3 regions of the Actinoallomurus sp. NPDC052274 genome follow, and region 3 is predicted to be linked to each of the others. Evidence: riboswitches for the same ligand, from Rfam matches in the RefSeq annotation. Region 3 holds a riboswitch; each other region holds the start of a gene.

Region 1 (7,534 bases), on a different contig from region 3:
TCGGCCTAATCTCCCATGGGGGCCATCGATCGGTGAAGGAGCACGCATGCCCGACCCGTCGCCGGATGCCAATCTGGCCGAGTCGCTGAGCGAGTGGACGCGGGCGTTCGGCTGGCGTGACCGGGCGGCGTTCCTGTACGGGGAGGACGTCTTCACGCAGGGCGAGGTCCACCGGGGGGCGGGGCGTGCGGCCGGGTTCCTGTGGGCGCACGGGGTACGGCCGGGCGACCGGGTGGTGATCGGGCTGCCGGCGTCGATCGAGTTCGTGTGGGCGTTCCTCGGCGCCGTACGGATCGGGGCGATCGCGCTGATCGCCGACCCGGAGGCGTCGATGCTCCCGCCGGGCGAGGTCGGGGTGTGCGCGCCCGGCCGGCACGAGAAGGTCATCACCCCCGGTGAGCTCGTCGTCGGCATGGCGCGGGCGACCACGCCGCCGGCGTACCCGGTGCATCCGGGCACGCCGGCGTTCGCGCAGTACGGCGAGGTGTACGCGCACGGCGATCCGGAGGCGTCCTTCCTGGCGATGGAGCCGTTCGGGCTGCGGCAGAACGACGTGCTGTTCTCCGTTCCCAAGACCTACGACCCGGCGGGGCTGCGCAACACCGTCTTCCTACCGCTGTACTCCGGGGCCAGCGCGGTGCTGGACTCCGGGCGGCGGTCGATCGCCGCGGTCGCCGAGCGGGTGCGCCGGCACCGGGCGAGCGTGCTGCTCTCGACGTCCGCGTTCTTGACGAGGCTGGCGGCCGAGGCGCCCCGCGAGCCGTTCTGGCCGCTGCGCATCGCGGTGTCGCAGGGCGCCCCGCCGCCGGTGCACGCCGAGGAGTGGCTCGGCTGCCCGGTCTTCGCCCCGGTTCAGGACCCGGCGCCGGCGTAGGTGCCGAAGCTCCAGAAGACGCCCTCGGGGTCCCGTACGGTGAAGTCGCGGGAACCGTAGTCCTGGTCGGTCAGGCCCTGGACCACGGTCGCGCCCGCCGCCACCGCCCGCTCGTACAGCGCGTCGGGCGCGTCGGTGACGACGTACACCGACCCCGTGCCCGGGGGCAGGCCGGCGATCGGGCTGTCGGCCCGGTCGGCGCCGCCCAGCATGACGCCGCCTCCTCCGGGGACGCGCAGCTCGGCGTGGGCGACCCGGCCGTCGTCCTCGTAGACCGCGACCTCCTCGAACCCGAAGGCGTCGACGAGGAACCGGATGGCGGCGTGGGCGTCCTTGTAGCGGAGTGCGGGCCAGACTCGTGTTTCGCTCATGGCCTCATCGTTCCCCGGCGGTGTCGTCACCGTCTTGGACGAATGGGAGCTCCTCGCCGGTCAGCCACACGGACGGGGGGCACCCGGCGAGCTCGTTCCACTCGCGGGCGAGGTGCGCCTGGTCGTAGTAGCCGCACGCCGCCGCCGCGGCCGCCAGTGACGGGCGGCCGGGCTCCTTGAGGAGCCGCTTGGACCGCTCGAACCGCATGACGCGGGCCGCCTCCTTCGGCCGCAGGCCGTACTCCGCCGCGAACCGCTCGCCCAGGTGCCGCCGGCTCCACCCGACCTCGCGTGCGAGGTCGCCGATCCGCACGGTGCCGTCCGTGTCGGCGAGCCGCCGCCAGGCGTACCCGACCTCGGGCGCCGGGGCCGGCAGCCCGCCGATGCCCCGCGACAGCACGTCGTCGACCGCGGCGAAGCGCGCCGGCCAGGTCGAAGCCTCGGCCAGCCGTTCGACGAGCTCCCCGGCACGGGTGCCGATCAGGTCGTCGAGGGACAGGACCGCCGAGCCGAGCTCGGCGGCGGGCAGCCCGAACAGCGAACGAGCCCCCTCCGGCGTGAGGTCGAGCTGTACGCCCGCGAGGTCGCCGTCGTGCGAGATCCGCACCGGCCGGGTGTGCAGCCCTCCGGCGAGGGCGGTGAAGGCGGCCGCCGCCCGGCCGGACGGGCCGCTCGTACGGGTCGGGGCGCCCAGGCTGAGAACCACGGTCAGGTGCCGGGACGGCAGCCCCAGATGCGTGCCCGGCGGGAAGCCCTCGTATCGATACCCGACACACCGCGCCACCACCGCCGCCAGCCGCGCCGGCGGCCGAACCCGAACGCTCTGACCGACCCGCCCAGCCCCGCCCACGTCCCCACGCTATCCCGCTGCGGCACATTGCCTGTTCAGCGCCCCTGCGTCAGGGTAGGGAACTGCTCGCCGCCAGCGGGGCGAGAGGCGATGCGATGCCGCGCGGACTCTCGGAGTAGAGGGCTCCGTGCTGCGGGCGATGGACGCGATGCTCTCGTGATTCCAAACCCGCGACGGGATGCGCGCGGCCGGATGCCTTCGTGCGCGGTCAGCCGCTCGGGGTGAGGTTCGGGAGGGTCTCCAGCGCCCGGACCAGCGGGGCCAGCTCTGGGAGCGCGGCGGCGTCGGCGAGCGCGGCCTCCAGTGCCGCGTTGTGGGTGGGGGTGGCCTTGGCGAGGAGTTCCCCGCCCGCCTCGGTGACCTCCGTGTAGATGCCCCGCCGGTCGTCCTCGCACAGGTAGCGGCGGAGCAGGCCGCGCTTCTCCAGGCGGGTGACGAGGCGGGTCGTGGCGCTCTGGCTCAGGACCAGGGCGTTCGCGAGCTGCTGCATCCGCATGTGCCAGTCCGCCTGGCGGGACAGCAGGTGGAGGGTGCAGTACTCGTTCACGCTCAGGTCGTGCTCGGCCTGCAGGGCCCGCTCGACCCTGTCCTCGATCCGGGCGTGCAGGGCGGCGAGGGTACGCCAGCCCTGGGCGCGGGCCTCGGCCGCGTCATCGGGCAGTGGCATGGGTCACCCCTCTTCTCGTTTGGCATCTCACCGATTGCGTGGTGAGATAGTCGGCGTCTGCAAGTAGCAGGCGTGTGCAACTAATGCTTGCGCTGACTATTGCTCACGCCGCCCAGTCTACGCGGAGGAGACTCCATGCCCATCGCGCTGCTCGCCCTGGCGATCGGCGGCTTCGGCATCGGCACCACCGAGTTCGTCATCAGTGGCCTGCTTCCCGATCTGTCCACCGACCTCCACGTCTCCATCCCCACCGCCGGGCTCCTGGTGTCGGGGTACGCCTTCGGCGTCGTCGTCGGCGCGCCCCTGCTGACCGCGCTCGGGTCGCGGATCTCCCGCAAGACCATGCTCGTGGCGCTGATGGCGCTGTTCACCGTGGGCAACCTCCTGTGCGCGCTCGCCCCCACGTACGGCGTGCTCATGGTCGCCCGGCTGGTGACCGCCTTCGCCCACGGCGCCTACTTCGGCATCGGCTCCGTCGTCGCCGCCGACCTCGTCCGGCCCGAGAAGCGGGCCGGCGCGATCGCGATGATGTTCACCGGCCTGACCGTCGCCAACGTCCTCGGCGTACCGGGCGGCACCGCGCTCGGCCAGGCCCTCGGCTGGCGGTCCACGTTCTGGGTGGTCACCGCGATCGGCCTGGTCGCCCTCGCGGGCATCGTCACCCTGGTCCCGGGACAGCCGCGGCCGTCCGCCGACACCGGCCTCCGCCGTGAGCTGTCGGTCTTCCGGCACGGTCAGGTCTGGCTCGCGCTGGCCATGACGGCCCTCGGCTGGGCCCCGGTCTTCACCGTCATCACCTACGTCGCGCCGATCGCGACCCGCGTCACCGGGTTCTCCTCGGGGGCGGTGCCGATCCTCATGGTGCTGTTCGGCCTCGGCATGGTGGCCGGCAACGCGCTCGGCGGCCGGCTCGCCGACCGCGCCCTCATGCCCAGCCTGTACGCGATCCTCGCCGCCGTGATCGCCGTGTCGGTCCTCCTGCTCCTCGTCGTCCACAGCAAGGCCGCGGTGGTCGTCGTGATGCTGCTGCTCGGCGTGGTCGGCAGCGCCACGATCGCGCCGCTGCAGACCCGCGTGCTGGACACGGCGGCGGGCGCGCCGACGATGGCGTCCGCGGCCAACATCGCGGCGTTCAACCTCGGCAACACGGTCGGGCCGTTCCTCGGCGGCCTCGCCATCGACGCCGGCCTCGGCTACGCCTCGACGACCTGGATCGCCGCCGTCCTCGGCGTGGCCGGCCTCGCGGTGGCGCTCGTCTCCGGCGCCCTCGACCGCCGCGGCCCCGTGTCGCCCCGGCCGGCCGAGCCCGTCCTGCCGGCCGGAGCGCACAACCGCTGAGCACCGCCTTCGCCGACGTCGAGGTGGGTGTCACGGGGTTCCCGACTTGCGCTTCGGGCTCGCGGCGCACAGTCGTTGGCGAGAGGCGAAAGCGCCTCTCGCCAACCTCGATGAAAAGGACGCGGAAATGTTCGAAAGCCTCAGCTCCCAGCAGGCGCCCGAACCGAACGAGTGCGACGGCACGGTCGTCGGGGCCGACTACGCAGGTCGGCCGGGCGGCGGGATCACGGTCACGGCCGACCTCACCTGGCGGCCCGGTGCCGGCGGCCCGCGCGGCAGGTCCGGTCTGCAGCTGTACGCCCTGACCGCCGGGGACAACCACCCCGCGCCCCCGAAGAAGAAGATCGGATGGCGCCGGGCCTCGGCCGGCCCGAGCGTCGTGCACCGCAAGAACAGGGGCGACCTGACGTCCGCGCCCTTCGTGGAGTTCCTCAACGACTCGGAGCGGGCGGGCTTCGCGAGGCTCCGGATCACCATGCTCAACAGGCAGCGGTTCGTGGCACTGCTGGCGCACCAGAAGAGGGGTGCCCATGCCTTCTCGGAGCTGGGGGCGACCGTCACCATCGCCGACGACGTCACCAAGAGCCTGGAGACCCGTGTGGAGATCCCGCTGCGCCAGGACGGCGGCAACCGGTTCTGGATGGTCGCAGCGGTGCTCGACTTCAGGGCCCCCCGGGGATACACGATCCGTACGGCCGACCGGTGCTTCCTCCCGCAGGAGAAGGCACGCCCGGTGCTGTACACCGACGGCACGATCATGTACCCCGACGGCAGGATCCTCATGGGCTCCTGGCCTCGGGAGTACGAGCGCTGACGGGTCCGGATCGCCGGACCCGTTCCACCAGGCCGCCGGCATGGCCTGACGACGGCCGCCGGCCGCCACGCGGCCGGTGAGCCCGTCGCCCGGACGGCCGGTGACCGGCACACTGGAGCCCGCCTCGCACCTTCGCGGGGCGGGCTCTGTCGTGTCCGCCCCGAAGACGTGAGCGCGGAACGGGCCGGATCGTGGGGTCCCGGGGCGGTGCGCCGGTGGGGGCGCGCTCGTAGACTGGGCGCGCGACGGCGAGGGAAGGAACCCGGTGCGAGTCCGGGGCTGTCCCGCAACTGTGACCAGGTAGCGAGCCCGCACGTACGGCCACGGCGATGAGCTGGAAGGCCGCGGGGGAGCGGCGACCTGGAAGTCAGGAGACTTCCCGCCGTCGGCGACCTTTCACCCGAGCCGGGGCGAGGACTCCCGAGGGAAGGAACCGACACGTGCGTGTCCTGCTGCTCTCCACCGCCGACACCGAACTCCTGTCCGCGCGTTCCGCGGACGCCGGGTACGCGACGGGCAATCCGTCCCGCCTCGACGTCGCCGACCTGGACGCCCTGTGCGAGGGCGTCGACGTCGTCGTCGTCCGGCTGCTCGGCGGGCTGAAGACCTGGCGGGAGGGCGTCGAGGATCTGCGCCGCAGGGACGTGCCGCTCATCGCGCTCGGCGGCGAGGCCGCGCCGGACGCGGAGCTGATGGCGCTGTCGACGGTGCCCGCCGGGGTCGCCGCGGAGGCGCTGGCGTACCTGCGCGAAGGCGGCGTGGACAACCTGCGGGAGCTGGCGCGCTTCCTGTCCGACACCCTGCTGCTCACCGGTGAGGGGTTCGAGGCGCCACGGGAGATGCCCGCGTACGGCCTGCACCGTACGGGCGGCGAGCCGAAGGACGGCCGGCCGACCGTCGGCGTCGTCTTCTACCGGGCGCACGAACTCTCCGGCAACACCGCGTTCGTGGACACGCTGTGCGCGCGGATCGAGGAGCTGGGCGCGAACGCGCTGCCCGTCTTCTGCGGCTCGCTGCGCTCCGCCGACGAAGGGCTGCTGGCGCTGCTCGGGCGGGCGGACGCACTCGTCGTCACCGTGCTGGCCGGCGGGGGAGCGGTGGCCGCGGACGCGTCGGCGGGCGGGGACGAGGACGCCTGGGACGCCGGGGCGCTCGCCACGCTGGACGTGCCCGTCGTCCAGGGCCTGTGCCTGACGACGTCCCGCGCGACCTGGGAGGCGTCGGACGCCGCGCTATCCCCGATGGACGCCGCGATGCAGGTCGCGATCCCCGAGTTCGACGGCCGGCTGATCTCGGTGCCGTTCTCCTTCAAGGAGGACGGGCCGGACGGCATCCCGGTCTACGCCGCCGACCCGGAGCGCGCCGCGCGGGTCGCCGGCATCGCCGTCCGCCAGGCCCGGCTCCGGCACACGCGGGTCGCCGAGCGCCGGCTGGCGATCGTGCTGTCGTCGTACCCGACCAAGCACTCCCGGGTCGGCAACGCCGTCGGCCTGGACACCCCCGCCTCGGCGGTCCGCCTGCTCGGGGCGCTGCGTACGGCGGGCTACGACGTCGGCGAGTACCCCGAGGACGGGGACGAGCTCATTCACTCGCTGATCGCGGCGGGCGGGCACGACGTCGAGTGGCTGACCGAGGAACAGCTCCGCGCCGCGCCCGCCCGGGTCCCGCTGAAGGACTACGAGCGGTGGTTCACCGCGCTGCCGGAGCCGCTGCGCGAGCGGATGCGGGAGCACTGGGGCGAGCCGCCGGGCGAGCTGTACACCGACGGCGACGACGTGGTCCTGGCATCGCTGCGGTTCGGGAACGTCGTGCTGATGATCCAGCCGCCGCGCGGGTTCGGGGAGAACCCGGTGGCGATCTACCACGACCCCGACCTGCCGCCCTCGCACCACTACCTGGCGGCGTACCGCTGGCTGGACGAGGTGTTCGGCGCGGACGCCGTGGTCCACCTCGGCAAGCACGGCACGCTCGAGTGGCTGCCCGGCAAGGGCCTCGGGCTCGCGGCCGAGTGCGCGCCGGACGCGGTCCTCGGCGACCTGCCGCTCGTCTACCCGTTCATCGTCAACGACCCCGGCGAGGGCACGCAGGCCAAGCGGCGTGGCCACGCCGTCATCGTCGACCATCTCGTGCCGCCGATGGCGCGCGCGGAGACGTACGGCGACCTGGCCAAGCTCGAGCAGCTCCTCGATGAGTACGCCACCGTGCAGGCGCTCGACCCGACGAAGCTGCCGACCGTACGCGCCCAGATCTGGACGCTCGTGCAGGCCGCCCAGCTCCACCACGACCTGCACGTCACCGACGAGCCGGGCGAGGCCGACTTCGACGACTTCGTCCTGCACATCGACGGGTACCTCTGCGAGGTCAAGGACGTGCAGATCCGGGACGGCCTGCACATCCTCGGGCAGGCGCCGGAGGCGGAGCAGCGGGTGAACCTGGTGCTCGCGGTGCTGCGCGCCGCGCAGGTGTGGGCCGGGCGGGCCGGCGCGCTGCCCGGACTGCGCGCGGCGATCGCGGCGGCGTACGGGCTGGACGAGCGGGAGCTGCTCGCGGTGCCCGGCGCGCGGGTCGAGGCGACGGCGCTGACCGAGGTCGTGGACGGGCCCGCCCGTACCGCGTCGGA
Region 2 (7,534 bases), on a different contig from region 3:
GAGGTCAGCAGCCAGGTGCCCCGGCCCTCGTCCAACCCGGTGAGCCTGTCCAGCAGGCACCGTCCGATGCCCTGGCCCTGAGCGTGCGGCGACACCGCGAGCTCGTCGATCTTCCGCGCGCCGATCAGCCAGCCGGTGACCCGCTGGGACCCGAGCGCGGCGGCCACCTCGCCGTAGCGCCGATCGGTGGGAAACGGCGCCCGGGTCCACCAGGCGGTTCCGAAACCGACCGGCCGCCCGGCGCTCTCGGCGATCACGGCGACGAAGCCAGGCCGCTGGACGTCGGCGCGCAGCCGCCCAGTGAAGCTCACGGCATTGAACTCCTCCTCGTTCCACGGCGGAGCGCAGAAGGCGTCCCGGTACAGGCCGGCGAGGACGTCGGTGGCGTCCAGCGCGGACGCGCCCTGGTGGAGGGTGAGGTCGATGCGCACACGAGGCTCCACTGAAAGACGGTGAGGCGACGCCTCCCGAACCGGCTGGGACATGTTTCGGAGCATGAAGCCGATTCGGGAGGCGTCGCGGCCTATTTCGCCCGGGCGGCGTCGAAGCGCGCGGTGACGTCCGTCCAATTCACCAGCGACCACAGCTTCTGCACGTAGTCGGGCCGGACGTTGCGGTACTGCAGGTAGTAGGCGTGCTCCCAGGCGTCGAACACCAGCAGCGGCGTGGTGTTCATCCCCACGTTGCCATGGTGGTCATAGACCTGCTCCACCACCAGACGGCCGCTCAGCGGCTCCCACGCCAGCACGCCCCACCCCGACCCCTGCACCGTGGACGTCGCGGTCGACAACTGCCTGGCGAACGCGTCGAAGGACCCGAAGTGCTCATCGATCGCCGCCGCCAGCTCCCCGTCGGGGCGGTCCCCGCCGTCCGGGGACAGGTTCTGCCAGAAGATCGAGTGCAGGACATGCCCGGACAGGTTGAACGCGAAGGTCTTCTCCAGCCCGACCAGCCCGCCGAACTGCTCCTTCTCCCGCGCCTCGGCCAGCCGATCGAGAGTGTCGTTGGCGCCCTTGACGTACGCGGCGTGGTGCTTGGCGTGGTGCAACTCCAGGATCTCCCCGGTGATCGCGGGCTCCAGCGCCGCGTAGTCATAGGGCAGGTCCGGCAGCGTGTACGTCGACATGCGACCACTATTGCAAAGAAGTCGCAGTTACATCAAGCATGCAGCTAGGGTCGCGCCGTCGACCAGGGGATTCGCCGGGCCCGACGCCTGCTGGCCGGTTGCGGTCAACGCTGAAGGGGATCGGATGGGTTACATTCCAGTCGTGTCCCACCAGACGTGATCTTTCGCATCAGGTCGGACGGATAACTACATAGGTTCCCGAGCGGGGGAAGCCGGTCGAAACCCGGCGCTGACCCGCAACCGTAGACGGTGGCCTGTCCATCGTGAGCCGGAATGCCCGCCCGGGGATCAGTGATCGACTCACATCTGTCGAGGTCTACAGGGTGGAGTCCGGGCTACCAGGTCCGTTCCGCCCCCGTCGGCGCGCAGCGCCGCGGGGGTTTCGCGTGCCCTGGTGCCCTGGCGCCCCGGTAGGCCGTTGCCGAAGGGGCAAGGATGCGAAAGCTGTTGGCCGTCGTCTGTTCGACCGGAGCGCTGGTCGGCGCGCTCACCCCCTCCCCCGCGACCGCGACCGGGATCACACCGGCGCGGGCTGGGACGGCGGGCTACTGCCCGGGCGGCACCGGCGTCACCGTGGTGGTGGACTACCAGGCGCTGGGCGGCGCCACGGAGATCCGCTGCGCGCCGGGTGCCCAGGCCAGCGGGCTGGCGGCGTTGCAGAACGCCGGGTTCACGGTCACCGGAACGCAGCGGTGGGGTCTGGCGTTCGTCTGCCGGATCAACGGCAAGCCGACCTCGGCCACCGAGCCCTGCGTCGACACCCCGCCCGCCAGCGCGTACTGGTCCTACTGGCACGCGAGCAACGGCGGCACCTGGACCTACAGCAACCAGGGCGCCAGTACGTACGTGCCCGCCCAAGGCAGCTTCGAGGGCTGGTCGTTCTCCACGAACGCCGGCCCGGACACCAACCCGCCGCCGCGGGTGACGCCGGTGCGCCCTACTCGCGTGCGCGGATGAAGGTACTCGCGGCCCTGATGCTGGTCGCGGGCACGATCGTTCCGGTCGTGCCCGCGAACGCCGTGGCCCGGCCAGGCCAGGCCGGGTTCTGCCCGGACGCTAACGGCGTCACCGTGGTCATCGACTTCCAGGACCTCGGAGGCACCACGATCGTCCGGTGCGCGCCGGGTGCGCAGGCCACCGGGCTGGACGCGTTGCAGCACGCCGGGATCCAGGTCACCGGCACCTCCCGCTGGGGGCTGGGCTTCATCTGCCGGATCGAGGGCAGGCCCGGCCCGGACACCGAGCCGTGCATCGACACCCCGCCCGCCAGCGCGTACTGGTCCTACTGGTACTCCCCGAACGGCGGCTCCTGGCACTACAGCGAATGGGGGGTGAAGAACCGGACGCCCCCGGCGGGCAGCTTCGAAGGCTGGTCGTTCTCCCACAACCGGACCGCCTCCACCAACCCGCCGCCGCGGATCGCGCCCGTTCGACCGGCCTCAACGGGCGGTCACGCGTCCGGCGGCTCGACCGGCTCGACCGGCTCGACCGGCTCGACCGGCTCGACCGGCTCGACCGGCTCGACGGGCTCGACGGGCTCGACGGGCTCGTCAGGGTCGAACGGTTCGGCCGGGTCGAGTGCGCCGGGTGGCGGCTCCGCGACGCGGGGGTCGGGTGGCGGGCCGACGTCGGCGGCGCCGTCCGGGACTTCGTCCGCGAGCGCACCGGCGATCCCCGTCCGGACGCCGGGCCCGACGGACACGCCGGCCGAGGCGCCGGGGTGGACGGGCGGTGACGACCCGAAGGAGCCGGTCGCCGCGACCGAGCACGACGGCGGTGGGGCGTTCGGCTGGACGCTGCTCGGCGTCGGGGTGCTGCTGACGCTGGTGATCTGCGCGGCGTACGGGGCGCGGCTGCGACGGGGTCGCTCGTGAGGCTGCCGCGGCAGTTGCATCCGGGCGCGTGGTGGCTGTGGGCGCTGGGCCTGGCGGCGGCGGCGAGCCGTACGACGAACCCGCTGCTGCTCATCATGATGATCGCGGCGGCGGCCCTGGTGGTCGTCTACCGGCGCGGGGACGCGCCCTGGGCGCTGGCGTTCCGGATGTACCTGGTCCTGGGCGCGTTCATCGTCGTGATGCGGGTGGCGTTCCGCGTCGTCTTCGGCGGCGGTGAGGGCGACCACGTGCTGTTCGCCCTGCCACAGATCCCGCTGCCCGCGTGGGCGGCGGGCATCCGGCTGTTCGGGCCGGTCGCCGCCGAGCAGCTGCTGGGCGGGCTGTACGACGGGCTGCGGCTGGCCACGATGCTCGTCTGCCTGGGTGCGGCGAACGCCCTGGCCAACCCGAAACGGATGCTCAAGGCGCTCCCGGCGGCGCTGCATGAGGTCGGGGTCGCGGTGATCGTCGCGCTGTCGGTGGCTCCGCAGCTGACCGAGAGCGTCGTGCGCGTCCGGCGGGCGCGGCTGCTGAGGGGCGGCGCGCAGCGCGGGATGCGGGCGCTGCGCGCGATCGTGATCCCCGTGCTGGAGGACGCGCTGGACCGGTCGCTGCTGCTGGCCGCCGCGATGGATTCGCGCGGGTACGGCCGGACGGGCGGCGTGCCCCGCCGGATCCGGCTGGTCACCGGCCTGCTCGTCATCACCGGTCTGCTGGGCGTCTGTTCCGGCGTCTACGGACTGCTGGACGCCGGCGCGCCGCCCTATCTGGGCCTGCCGATGCTGCTGACCGGCCTCGCCGTCGCGACGGGCGGGTTCCTGCTGGGCGGGCGCGGGGTGCGCACGACCGTCTACCGGCCGGACCGCTGGCGTACCGCCGAAGTCCTCGTCGCCGCGGCCGGCATCGGAACCGGCGCGCTGCTGTACCTCACCGCCCGGTACGGCGCGACCAGCCTCAACCCCTCGCTGTCCCCGCTGCGGTGGCCGGTCCTCGCGCCGCTGCCGGTCACGGCGGTCGTCGTGGCCGCGCTGCCCGCGTGGGCGGCGCCACCGCCACCGCTCAAGCCCGTGGAGGCCGCCGCGTGATCGAGTTCGACGACGTCACCATCACCTACCCCGGAGCGCGCGAGCCGGTGCTGTCCGGGGTACGGCTGAGCGTGGGCGAGGGCGAGCTGTGCGTCGTGACGGGCCGTACGGGGGCGGGCAAGTCGACGCTGCTGCAGGCGGTCAACGGGCTGGTCCCGCACTTCTCCGGCGGGCACCTGCGGGGCCGCGTCACCGTCGCCGGAGTCGCCACCAGCAGCCGTCCACCGCGAGAGTTCGCCCACCTGGTCGGCGTGGTCGGGCAGGACCCGCTCGCCGGGTTCGTCACCGACACCGTCGAGGCCGAGCTCGCCTACGGCATGGAACAGCTCGCCGTCCCGCCGGAGGTGATGCGCAAGCGCGTCGAGGAGACCCTGGACCTACTCGGCATCGCCGAGCTGCGGGACCGGCCGCTGCGCGCCCTGTCGGGCGGTCAGCAGCAGCGGGTGGCGATCGGCTCGGTCCTCACCGCGCACCCGCGCGTGCTCGTGCTGGACGAGCCGACCTCCGCGCTCGACCCGGCGGCCGCCGAGGACGTCCTGGCGGCGATCACCCGTCTCGTCCACGACCTGGGCGTCACGGTGCTCATGGCCGAGCACCGCCTGGAGCGCGTCGTGCAGTACGCCGACCACATCGTTCACCTTCCCGGCGGCGGCGTCGTCCGCGACGGGCCGCCCGCGAAGGTCCTGGCGGGCTCCGAGGTCGCCCCGCCCGTGGTCGAGCTCGGCCGCCTCGCCGGCTGGGATCCCCTGCCGCTGTCCGTACGCGACGCCCGCCGTGCGGCGCCCGCGCTCCGGCGACGTCTCGCGGACAAGGCACCGGACCGTGCTCATGCGATCGGAGCGCCGGCGCTCCGCGCGCGCAAGGTCGCGGTCCGGTACGGAGAGGTGATCGCCGTACGCGGCATCGACCTGACGCTGCATCAGGGCGAGGTCACCGCCGTCATGGGCCGCAACGGATCCGGCAAATCCTCCCTGCTGTGGGCCCTGCAGGGGTCCGGGCCCCGCCAGGGCGGCACGGTCACCGTCGGCGGGCGGGACCCCAAGACCGCACCCGCACGGACCGCCCGCCGCATCGTCGGACTCGTGCCGCAGACCCCCGGCGACCTGCTCTACCTGGGCAGCGTCGAGGCCGAGTGCGCCCAGGCCGACACCGAGTCCGGAGCGGCGCCGGGGACGTGCCGGCGGTTGCTGGACCGGATCGCCGCGGGCATCGACGGCGACCGGCATCCGCGTGACCTGTCCGAGGGCCAGCGCCTCGCGCTCGTCCTGGCGATCCAACTGGTCGCCGCGCCGCCCGCCGTCCTGCTCGACGAGCCGACCCGGGGCCTGGACTACCACGCCAAACGACGATTCGGGCAGGTCATCACCGAGCTCGCCGCCGAAGGGCACGCGATCGCGGTCGCCACCCACGACGTGGAGTTCGTCGCGAGCGTCGCCGCGCGCGTCGTCGTCCTCGCCGAAGGCGAAGTGATCGCGGACGGTCCGACCGCCGACGTGATCGTGTCGTCACCGGCGTTCGCACCGCAGGTCGCCAAGATCCTCAGCCCGCAGCCCTGGCTGTCCGTCGCCGAAGTGGAACGGGCACTGGCATGAGCGAGCGGAGTGAGCGAATCGAAAACGCAATATCCCCGGTTCCCCTCCGGTGAAGGAGGCCACGTGAACCCGGTACGGATCACCCCGCGGACCGCCGTCGTGCTGCTGCTCGCCTCGGCGGCCGGGGCGGCCATGTTCTTCTGGCCGCTGTTCGCCGCGCCGAAGCCCGAGGCCATGGCGCACACCGCCGACGCCCCTTTGATCTTCATCCTCACGCTGCCGGTGCTGATCGCCATCGTGCTGGCCGAGATGTCGGTCGGCGGAATCGATACCAAGGCCGTCGCGATGCTCGGGGTGCTGTCCGCGGTCAACGCGATGCTACGGCCGCTCGGCGCCGGCACGGCCGGCATCGAGACCGTGTTCTTCCTGCTGGTCCTCGCCGGGCGGGTGTTCGGCCCGGGCTTCGGGTTCGTGCTCGGGGCGACGTCGCTGTTCGCCTCGGCGCTGCTCACCGCGGGGGTCGGGCCGTGGCTGCCCTTCCAGATGATCTCCTCGGCCTGGGTCGGGCTCGGCGCGGGTCTGCTGCCCCGCAACGTCCGTGGCCGGGCGGAGATCGCGATGCTCGCCGCCTACGGAGCCGTATCGGCGTACTTCTTCGGCTTCATGATGAACATGTGGTTCTGGCCGTATACGACCGGCATCGCGACCCACCTGTCCTACATCCCCGGCGCGCCGGTCGGTGCGAACCTGCACCGCTTCGTGATCTTCACGCTCGTCACCTCCACGTTCGGCTGGGACACCGGCCGCGTCATCACCAATGTCGTCGCCATCCTCCTCGTCGGCCCCGCCGTCCTGGCCGTACTGCGCCGCGCCTCCCGCCGCGCGGCGTTCGACGCTCCCGTGACCTTCACCGCCAACGAGCATGAAACGGAGCGGCCACGAGCCGCTCTCTCCCGGAAGGGCCCCGGCTGATGCCGCTCCGTACCCGGCTGTTCCCGGCACTCGCCGGCCTGACCCTGGCGTTCGCCGGCATCGCCCCACACCTCGTCGCGCGGGCGAGCGCCGACGCCACGGCCTCGGCCGACGCCACGGCTGCGGCCTCGGCCGCCGCATGGCTGAAAGGCCAGCTCAGCGACGACGCCATGCCCGGCCCGTTCACCCCCGTCGACTGGGGGCTGACCATCGACACGCTCCTGGCCCTGCGCTCGGCCGGCACCGAAGCCGCGACCGCGGACAAGGTGACCGCGAACCTCGCCGATCACGTGGACTCCTACGCCACCGGCGTCGACTGGGGCATGCCGGAATACAAGATCGCGGGCGCCACCGCGAAGGTGCTGGTCGCCGCCATCGCCTCGGGCGCCGATCCGACGAAGTTCGGCGGCCACGACATGCGGCAGCGTACCCTCGACCTTCTCGCGGGCGCGGACGCCGGAGGTGAGGAAGGCTGGATCAAGACGCAGAACCCCGGCTCGGCGGCCACCGGCGGGAACCTGTTCGACCAATCCCTGGCCGTCATCGGACTGGCCCGCAGCGGGGGCGTGCCCCAGGCCGCGGTGGACTTCCTGGTCAAACAGCAGTGCGACGGCGGGGGCTTCCGGCTGTACCCGGTGGCCGGCGGCGCGCCGTGCGCCGGCGCACCCGCCAAGGACCAGGTGCAAGACGTCGACACCACCGCCATGGCCGTCCAAGCCCTGCTCGCGGCCCACACCGCCGGAGCCGACGGCACGCAGGCCGCCGTCGACAAGGGCGTCGCCTGGCTGCTGTCGGTGCAAAAACCCGACGGCTCCTTCCAGGGGTCGGTGGTGACGGAGTACTCCAACACCAACAGCACCGGCCTGGCCGGGCAGGCCCTCGCCGCCGCGGGCAGGACCGACGCCGCCGACAAGGCCGCCGCCTTCGTCGGCGATCAGCAGCTCA
Region 3 (7,534 bases):
GCCTCCACCTCCTGGGCGGGGGCGACGGTCGTCTGCGCGATCCGGGTGGCCGGGCGCGACCGCAGGTAGTACGTGGTCTTCAGGCCGGACCGCCACGCGTAGGCGTACATCGACGACAGCTTCCCGATCGTGGGAGTGGCCATGAACAGGTTCAGCGACTGGGACTGGTCGATGTAGGGCGTCCGCGCCGCGGCCAGGTCGATCAGCGCCTTCTGCGGAAGCTCCCAGGCGGTGCGGTACAGGTGCCGCAGTTCGCCGGGAAGCTCGTTGATGTCCTGCACCGATCCGTCGGCGCGCTTGATCGCGTCACGGACCCGCGGTGTCCACAGCCCACGCGCCTTGAGATCCGCCACCAGGTAGGTGTTGATCTGCAGGAACTCCCCTGACAGGGTCTCGCGCTTGAAGATGTTGGACACCTGCGGCTCGATGCACTCGTAGCAGCCGGCGATGGAGGCGATGGTCGCGGTCGGCGCGATCGCCACCAGCAGTGAGTTGCGCAGCCCGACCGCGGCGATCCGGGCCCGCAGCGCCTCCCACTCGTCGGCGTGCGTCCGGTCGGCGTCCGGCCAGTGGTCCGGGTGCAGGACGCCGCGGGCGGCGCGGGTCTGGTCGTAGGACGGGTGCGGGCCGTAGGCCGCGGCGAGGTCGGCCGACTCCCCGTACGCCGCGAGCGCGATCTCCTCGGCGATGCGGGTGGACAGCGCGAGCGCCTCGGGCGAGTCGAAGGGCAGCCGCAGCCGGAAGAACACGTCCGCCAGGCCCATCACGCCGAGCCCGATCGGCCGCCAGCGGCGGTTCGCCCGCGCCGCCTCCGGCGTGGGGTAGAAGCCGCGGTCGATCGTACGGTCCAGGAACCGCACGGCCGTACGCGCGGTCGCCCGCAGCCCCGCCCAGTCGACCCCGTCGTCGGTCACGTGGGCGGCGAGGTTGATCGAGCCGAGGTTGCACACCGCGGTCTCGGCGTCGTGGGTGACCTCGAGGATCTCGGTGCACAGGTTGGACAGGTGGACGACGTTGCCGGGCTCGGCGGTCTGGTTGCAGGCGCGGTTGGCCGCGTCCTTGAACGTCATCCAGCCGTTGCCGGTCTGGGCGAGGGTGCGCATCATCGCCCCGTACAGCTGCCGCGCCGGGATCTGCCGGACGAATCGGCCCTCGGCCTCGGCCGCGCGGTACGCCCGGTCGAACTCCTCGCCCCACAGGTCCACCAGCTCCGGCACCTGCTTGGGGTCGAACAGCGACCAGGTCGCGTCCGCCTCGACCCGGCGCATGAACTCGTCCGGCACCCAGTTGGCCAGATTGAGGTTGTGCGTGCGCCGCGCGTCCTCCCCGGTGTTGTCCCGCAGCTCGAGGAACTCCTCCACGTCGGCGTGCCAGGGCTCGAGGTAGACGCACGCGGCGCCCTTGCGCCGGCCGCCCTGGTTGACCGCCGCGACGCTCGCGTCCAGCGTCCGCAGCCACGGCACGATGCCGTTGGAGTGCCCGTTCGTGCCCCGGATCAGCGAGCCCCGGCTCCGCACCCGGCTCCAGGAGATCCCGATGCCGCCCGCGTACTTGCTCAGCCGGGCCACCTGGCCGTACCGCTCGTAGATCGCCTCGAGCTCGTCACGCGGGGAGTCCAGCAGGAAGCACGAGGACAGTTGCGGGCGGGCGGCGCCGGAGTTGAACAGCGTCGGCGAGCTCGGCAGGTACGCCAGCCGCGACATCAGCCCGTAGAGCTCCGCGGCCTCGGCCACGCTGTCGGCCAGCCCGCAGGCCACCCGCAGGAAGAAGTACTGCGGGCGCTCCAGCACCCGCCGGGTCGTCGGGTGCCGCAGCAGGTAGCGGTCGTAGACCGTGCGCAGCCCGAAGTAGGTGAACCGGTCGTCGGCGTCGTGGTCGACCAGCGCGTCCAGCGCCTCCGTGTTACGGGCGACGAACCCCGCGGTTCGCTCGTTGAGCAGCCCCTGCTCGTAGGCGGCCGCGACGGACTCGGCGAACGTCACCGGGCCGGTCTCGTTCGCGATGGACCGGGCCAGCAGCCGGGCGGCGACCGTGGAGTAGACCGGGTCGGTGACGACCAGCGCGGCGGCCCGCCGTACGGCCTCGGCCAGGTCACCGGCTCCGGCGATGAGCAGCGGATCGGCGTCCGGCAAGCCGGCGCAGACACGCTCGATCTCGGCCGCGAGCGTCGGCTCGGGAGCGGCGATGGCCGTGGGGGACGCGATGAGCTGTTGTGTCACGTGCTCTCTCCTGGCGGGCTTCACGCTCGCGGAAAGGAGGCGCACGGACGACAGACTCCGCCGCCGACCCTCCCGCGAGGCCTGGACGACCGCGCGCTCTCACGCACGGGTCACTGGCAGGTCTTCGGACTCGCGGGCAGCACACCCGTCCATCGGGTGCGTCCTACTGACCGTCGCTTCCCAGGCCCGATCGAGCCCAGTGCCGTTGACGGCGGTCGTTCCCGCTCACCGCTGCGGGGCAGTCCCGGAATCCCACCGGGTTCCCTCTTGACACCCGCCACACGAGGCGCAGGTGAACCAGCAACACCAGAACCATACATGTAGTGGTGATGGAAACGCATCACCCCTAGATATTGGGCGCGTCGACCAAGAATCACGAGAACGCAGGCACGCCGAACGGCCCCCGGCGGTGATCCGCCGAGGGCCTTCGGATGGAACCGACTGCTACGCCGTGGCCTGCGCCTGCGTCTGCGCGCTCCGGGGGACCTCGGCCGTACGGGCGAGCAGTCGTTCGGCCATCGGCGCGAAGCACAGGCCGATCGCCGCCCACATGATCGCCTGTGCGGCCACCGAGTACAGGCGGAAGGAGAACAGCACGTCAGCCGGGAACCCCGGATAGACGATCTGCCCCTGCCGGTTCCGCAGCGGCAGCGGCGTCTCCGTCGCGTGCCGGCCGTACTCGTGGACGTTCGCCGACAGGTGCCCGAGCGAGGGCAGCACGGCCATCACGATGCCGAGCGCCACGACGCACGCCAGCCCGGCCAGCAGGGTCGCGTTCCAGTTCCCGAACCGGGGCTTGAGGCGCTGCCCCAGCCAGACCGCCAGGATCAGGAAGGCGATGGAGAATCCGACCATCAGCAGGTACAGGCCGCCTCGGTCGCGGATCGTGTCCTCATGGCCGATCGCGGGCGGGTTGGCCGGGTACTTGGCGAAGGGGATCAGGTAGAACCCCAGGAACCCGCCGAGTGCGACCAGCATCGCCAGCGTCCGCGGCCGTAGGTTGCCGGTGCGGCCGCAGGCCAGGATGTAGGCGACCGCGTACAGGCCGCCCATCGCGGCGCCGAACACGATGACGCCGACACCGATGCCGACGTTGGCCTGGATCGTGCGGCTGAAGATGTCCGACTCGGCGGCCTCGGGCGCGATGCCCGCCGCCTTGTCGAGCATGGCCTGGGCGGCGTCCCGGCCGCTCTCGTAGTCGATGGCCGCCTGGATCTGCGGCTCCGCGAAGATCCGCGCGAAGACGAACGCCAGGATTCCGCCGATCGCGCCCACGAGCAGCCCACGCAGGATGAATCGCCGTTCCACGGCGTACTCCCTCAGGTGTGGTGTCGCGGACGGGATCAGTGGCAGGGGAACCCGAGGAAGTGCCGGGCGTCGTGGACGAACTCGTGGATGGCCATGTTGTTGCCGAAGACCGAGGTCGCGCCCTGGTCGACGCCGATGAAGTAGTAGGCGGCCAGGCACAGCAGCACGGTGCCGAACAGCCACAGGGCGGCACGGCTGCCCGACACCACCACCGGCGTCGCAGGAGAAGTGGGCAGTGTCGAGGTCGTCATGTCACAGCCTCCTAAAGGGATCCAGCGTCCCTGTCTCGGTGGAGCGCTTCGATGGCGGAGGGTCTGACTCTCCGGCTCAGGGCCGGATCACAGTGGCGCGACCGTGCCGGATTTGCACCGGCTTCCTCTTAGCATCACGTTCGCCCGGATCGTACGGCCGAAAATCGGTACCGTCAACGTCGCAGGAGGTCACCCACCCCATGACCGTTCGGCTCGCGCTCATCGCGCACGCGGCCACCTCCGCCACCCGCGAGGCCCGTTTCCCCGACGACGAACCCCTCGACCCGCACGGCGCCGAGGCGGCCACGGCCGCCATGGGCGCACTGCGCCGCGTCACGGCGGCCTACCGCGGGCCCGAGGAACGCTGCCGGCAGACCGCCGCCGCGCTCGGCATCGAGGCGGTCACCGTCCCCGCCCTGGCCGACCTGGACGCGGGCGCCTGGCGGGGCAGGACCCTCACCGAGGTGGAGGCGGACCACCCCGCCGACCTGTACACCTGGCTGACCGATCCCCACGCGACCCCGCACGACGGCGAGTCGCTGGCGGAACTGATCGCCCGGGTGGCGAAGTGGCTGACCGAACTCCCCACCGACACCGGCAGGGTCGCGGCCGTCACCCACCCCGCGGTCATCCGCGCCGCCGTCCTGCACGCCCTGGGCGCCCCGCCCGAATGCTTCTGGCGCCTCGACGTGACCCCCCTGTCCCAGACCTGGCTGACCCACCACGGCGGACGCTGGCAGCTACGCGAGACCGGCCACCCGCTCGCCCCGCCACCCGCGGGCTGATCACGGACCGCGTTGTCCCGCCAGGGCACGACGCCTAGACTTCCGAGCGCAGCTGGTTCGCCCTGCCCGCCAGGCAGACGCGTCGTAAGAGGGAACCCGGTGTGAGTCCGGGACTGCCCCGCAGCGGTGAGCGGGAACGACCGCCGTCATGAAGCACTGGCCCCGGAGGACGGGGCCGGGAAGCGACGGCCAGTAGGTGTCTGCCCCGGCAGACGTGCCCGCGAGTCCGAAGACCTGCCACTGCCCGCGCGCGATCGGCGCGCGCGGAGAGCTCGGTGACCTCGAGGGCGGGTCGGCGGACGCAGCAGGGGATACCCCTGTGCTCCGGCACCCTTCGCGCTCTCATCCCGGCCCGGGCTCGGCAGAGATGCTCGCGAAGGAGAGTTTCAATGACAGCCACCACCGGAGCCGCGGCGACCCGCGCCACCGTGTACGGCCATCCCCGTCAGGGCCCCGACCGGGAGCTGAAGCGGGCCATCGAGGGCTACTGGAACGGCCGCCTCAGCGCCGGCGACCTGCGGTCGACCGCGACCGAGTTGCGCCACGCCACCTGGCGGCGGCTCGCGGCGGCCGGCATCGACGAGGTCCCGACCGGTGACTTCTCTTACTACGACCACATGCTGGACACCAGTGTCATGGTCGGCGCGATCTCCGAGCGCCATCGCGCCGCGGTCGACGCCGACGCGCTGGACGGCTACTTCGCGATGGCCCGCGGCACCCACGACGTGGCGCCGCTCGAGATGACCAAGTGGTTCGACACCAACTACCACTACCTCGTCCCCGAGCTCGGCCCCGACGCCGACTTCCGCGCCGACTCGACCAAGCAGGTCACCGAGCTCAAGGAGGCCCTCGCGCTCGGCCTCGCGGCGCGCCCGGTGCTGGTCGGGCCGGTCACGTACCTGCTGCTGGCCAAGCCCGCCCCCGGCGTCGCCGCCGACTTCGAACCGCTGACGCTGCTGGACCGGCTGCTTCCCGTCTACGCCGAGGTCCTGGCCGACCTGCGCGCCGCCGGCGCGGTGTGGGTCCAGCTCGACGAACCGGCCCTCGTCCAGGACCGTACGCCCGCGGAGCTGAACGCCGTCGCCCGCGCCTACCGCGAGCTCGGGAACCTCCCCGACCGGCCGAAACTGCTGGTCGCCTCCTATTTCGACCGGCTCGGCCAGGCGCTGCCGGTCCTGGCCGACGCGCCGGTCGACGGGCTCGCGCTCGACTTCACCGGACCCGCCGCCGCCAACCTCGACGACCTCGCCGCCGTCGGCGGCCTGCCCACGAAGCGCCTCGTCGCGGGCGTCGTCAACGGCCGCAACATCTGGATCAACGACCTGACCGCGTCCCTGTCCACCCTCGGCACGCTCCTCGGCCTGGCCGCCCAGGTCGACGTCGCCGCGTCCTGCTCACTGCTGCACGTCCCGCTCGACGCGGACCTCGAACACGACATCGACCCGCAGATCCGGCGCTGGCTCGCCTTCGCCCGCCAGAAGACCACGGAGATCGCAACACTCGCCCGAGGGCTGCGGCACGGCACCGACGCCATCGCCGCGGAGCTCGCGGCCAACCGCGCCCACCTGGCCTCCCGCGCCGCTTCCACCATCACGCGCGACCCGGCGGTACGGGCCCGGGTGGCCGCCGTCACCGGCGAAGACGCCCGGCGCCCCCAGCCGTACGCCGAACGCGTCACCGCACAGCGCGCGCGACTCGGGCTGCCGCCGCTGCCGACCACCACCATCGGATCGTTCCCGCAGACCGACGAGCTCCGCCGCGCCCGCGCCGACCTGCGCGCCGGCCGCATCGACGACGCCGCCTACGAGCAACGCATCGAGGCGGAGATCGGTGAGATCATCGCCTTCCAGGAGAAAGCCGGACTCGACGTGCTGGTACACGGAGAGCCGGAGCGCAACGACATGGTGCAGTACTTCGCCGAGCGGCTCACCGGCTACCTCGCCACCCGGCACGGCTGGGTCCAGTCCTACGGCACCCGCTACGTACGGCCGCCGATCCTCGCCGGGGACATCTCCCGTCCCGAGCCGATGACCGTCCGCTGGGCCGCCCACGCCCGGTCGCGCACCGACCGCCCGGTCAAGGGCATGCTCACCGGCCCCGTCACGATGCTCGCCTGGTCATTCGTCCGGGACGACCAGCCGCGCGCCGACACCGCCCGCCAGGTCGCCCTCGCCCTCCGCGACGAGGTCACCGACCTGGAGGCCGCCGGCATCGCCGTCATCCAGGTCGACGAACCCGCCCTACGCGAGACGCTGCCGCTGCGCACCGCCGACCACACCGCCTACCTCGCCTGGGCCACCGAGGCGTTCCGCCTCACCACCAGTGGCGTCCGCGCCGACACCCAGATCCACACCCACATGTGCTACGCCGAATTCGGCGACATCCTGGACGCCATCGACGAGCTGGACGCCGACGTGATCAGCCTGGAGGCCGCCCGCTCCCACATGCGCATCGCCGGTGAACTCGCCGCCGCCGGCTACCCCCGCCAGGTCGGCCCCGGCGTCTACGACATCCACTCCCCCCGCATCCCGAGCGCCGACGAGGCCGCCGGCCTCATCCGAGAGGCCCTGCGAGCGGTTCCGGCCGAACGGCTGTGGGTCAACCCCGACTGCGGCCTGAAGACCCGTGGCTGGCCGGAGGTCCGCGCGTCGCTGGAGAACCTGACCGCCGCGGCCCGCGCCGTACGGGACACCCTGCCCGGCGGTTCCTTCTGAGGCCGCTGGGGCGGACCTCCGTGATGTCCGCCCCGGCAGGCCGGGACGACGGCCGCCGCGCTGGAAGCGGTGACCTGGGACCTTCGTCCCTATCGTCCGAAAAACGGATGGTGTCGGATGAGGACCATGAGGACGCTGGGACCGTACGGGCGCACCACCACTCGCATGTCTCCGCGTGATCGGGCTCTGTGAGCAGGGAGACCTGCTGAGACCTTGACGAGTGGAAGGAGACGCCCCCGTGGCGAACGAACACGGTG

The links. Region 3 has a riboswitch for cobalamin ahead of AB0K82_RS06160 (CbtB-domain containing protein). Riboswitches for the same ligand answer to the same signal wherever they lie in the genome.
Region 1: another riboswitch for cobalamin. It lies ahead of cobN (cobaltochelatase subunit CobN); the one in region 3 lies ahead of AB0K82_RS06160 (CbtB-domain containing protein).
Region 2: another riboswitch for cobalamin. It lies ahead of AB0K82_RS18680 (hypothetical protein); the one in region 3 lies ahead of AB0K82_RS06160 (CbtB-domain containing protein).

The regions. Positions count from the first base shown of each region.
Region 1 covers NZ_JBFAUT010000032.1:18,950-26,483, reverse strand. Annotated here, with positions in the region: gene AB0K82_RS25625 (AMP-binding protein) at 47-874, shown strand; gene AB0K82_RS25620 (VOC family protein) at 853-1,245, opposite strand; gene AB0K82_RS25615 (helix-turn-helix domain-containing protein) at 1,250-2,095, opposite strand; gene AB0K82_RS25610 (MarR family transcriptional regulator) at 2,304-2,762, opposite strand; gene AB0K82_RS25605 (MFS transporter) at 2,898-4,100, shown strand; gene AB0K82_RS25600 (hypothetical protein) at 4,228-4,914, shown strand; cobalamin riboswitch at 5,170-5,292, shown strand; gene cobN (cobaltochelatase subunit CobN) at 5,355-7,534, shown strand, end outside.
Region 2 covers NZ_JBFAUT010000020.1:1,561-9,094, forward strand. Annotated here, with positions in the region: gene AB0K82_RS18670 (GNAT family N-acetyltransferase) at 1-443, opposite strand, end outside; gene AB0K82_RS18675 (superoxide dismutase) at 524-1,126, opposite strand; cobalamin riboswitch at 1,281-1,426, shown strand; gene AB0K82_RS18680 (hypothetical protein) at 1,562-2,083, shown strand; gene AB0K82_RS18685 (ABC transporter substrate-binding protein) at 2,080-3,000, shown strand; gene AB0K82_RS18690 (CbiQ family ECF transporter T component) at 2,997-4,085, shown strand; gene AB0K82_RS18695 (ATP-binding cassette domain-containing protein) at 4,082-5,677, shown strand; gene AB0K82_RS18700 (ECF transporter S component) at 5,741-6,589, shown strand; gene AB0K82_RS18705 (prenyltransferase/squalene oxidase repeat-containing protein) at 6,589-7,534, shown strand, end outside.
Region 3 covers NZ_JBFAUT010000005.1:60,358-67,891, forward strand. Annotated here, with positions in the region: gene AB0K82_RS06150 (ribonucleoside-diphosphate reductase subunit alpha) at 1-2,219, opposite strand, end outside; cobalamin riboswitch at 2,317-2,536, opposite strand; gene AB0K82_RS06155 (CbtA family protein) at 2,664-3,527, opposite strand; gene AB0K82_RS06160 (CbtB-domain containing protein) at 3,563-3,778, opposite strand; cobalamin riboswitch at 3,816-3,956, opposite strand; gene AB0K82_RS06165 (histidine phosphatase family protein) at 3,979-4,563, shown strand; cobalamin riboswitch at 4,600-4,820, shown strand; gene metE (5-methyltetrahydropteroyltriglutamate--homocysteine S-methyltransferase) at 4,953-7,277, shown strand; gene AB0K82_RS06175 (universal stress protein) at 7,516-7,534, shown strand, end outside.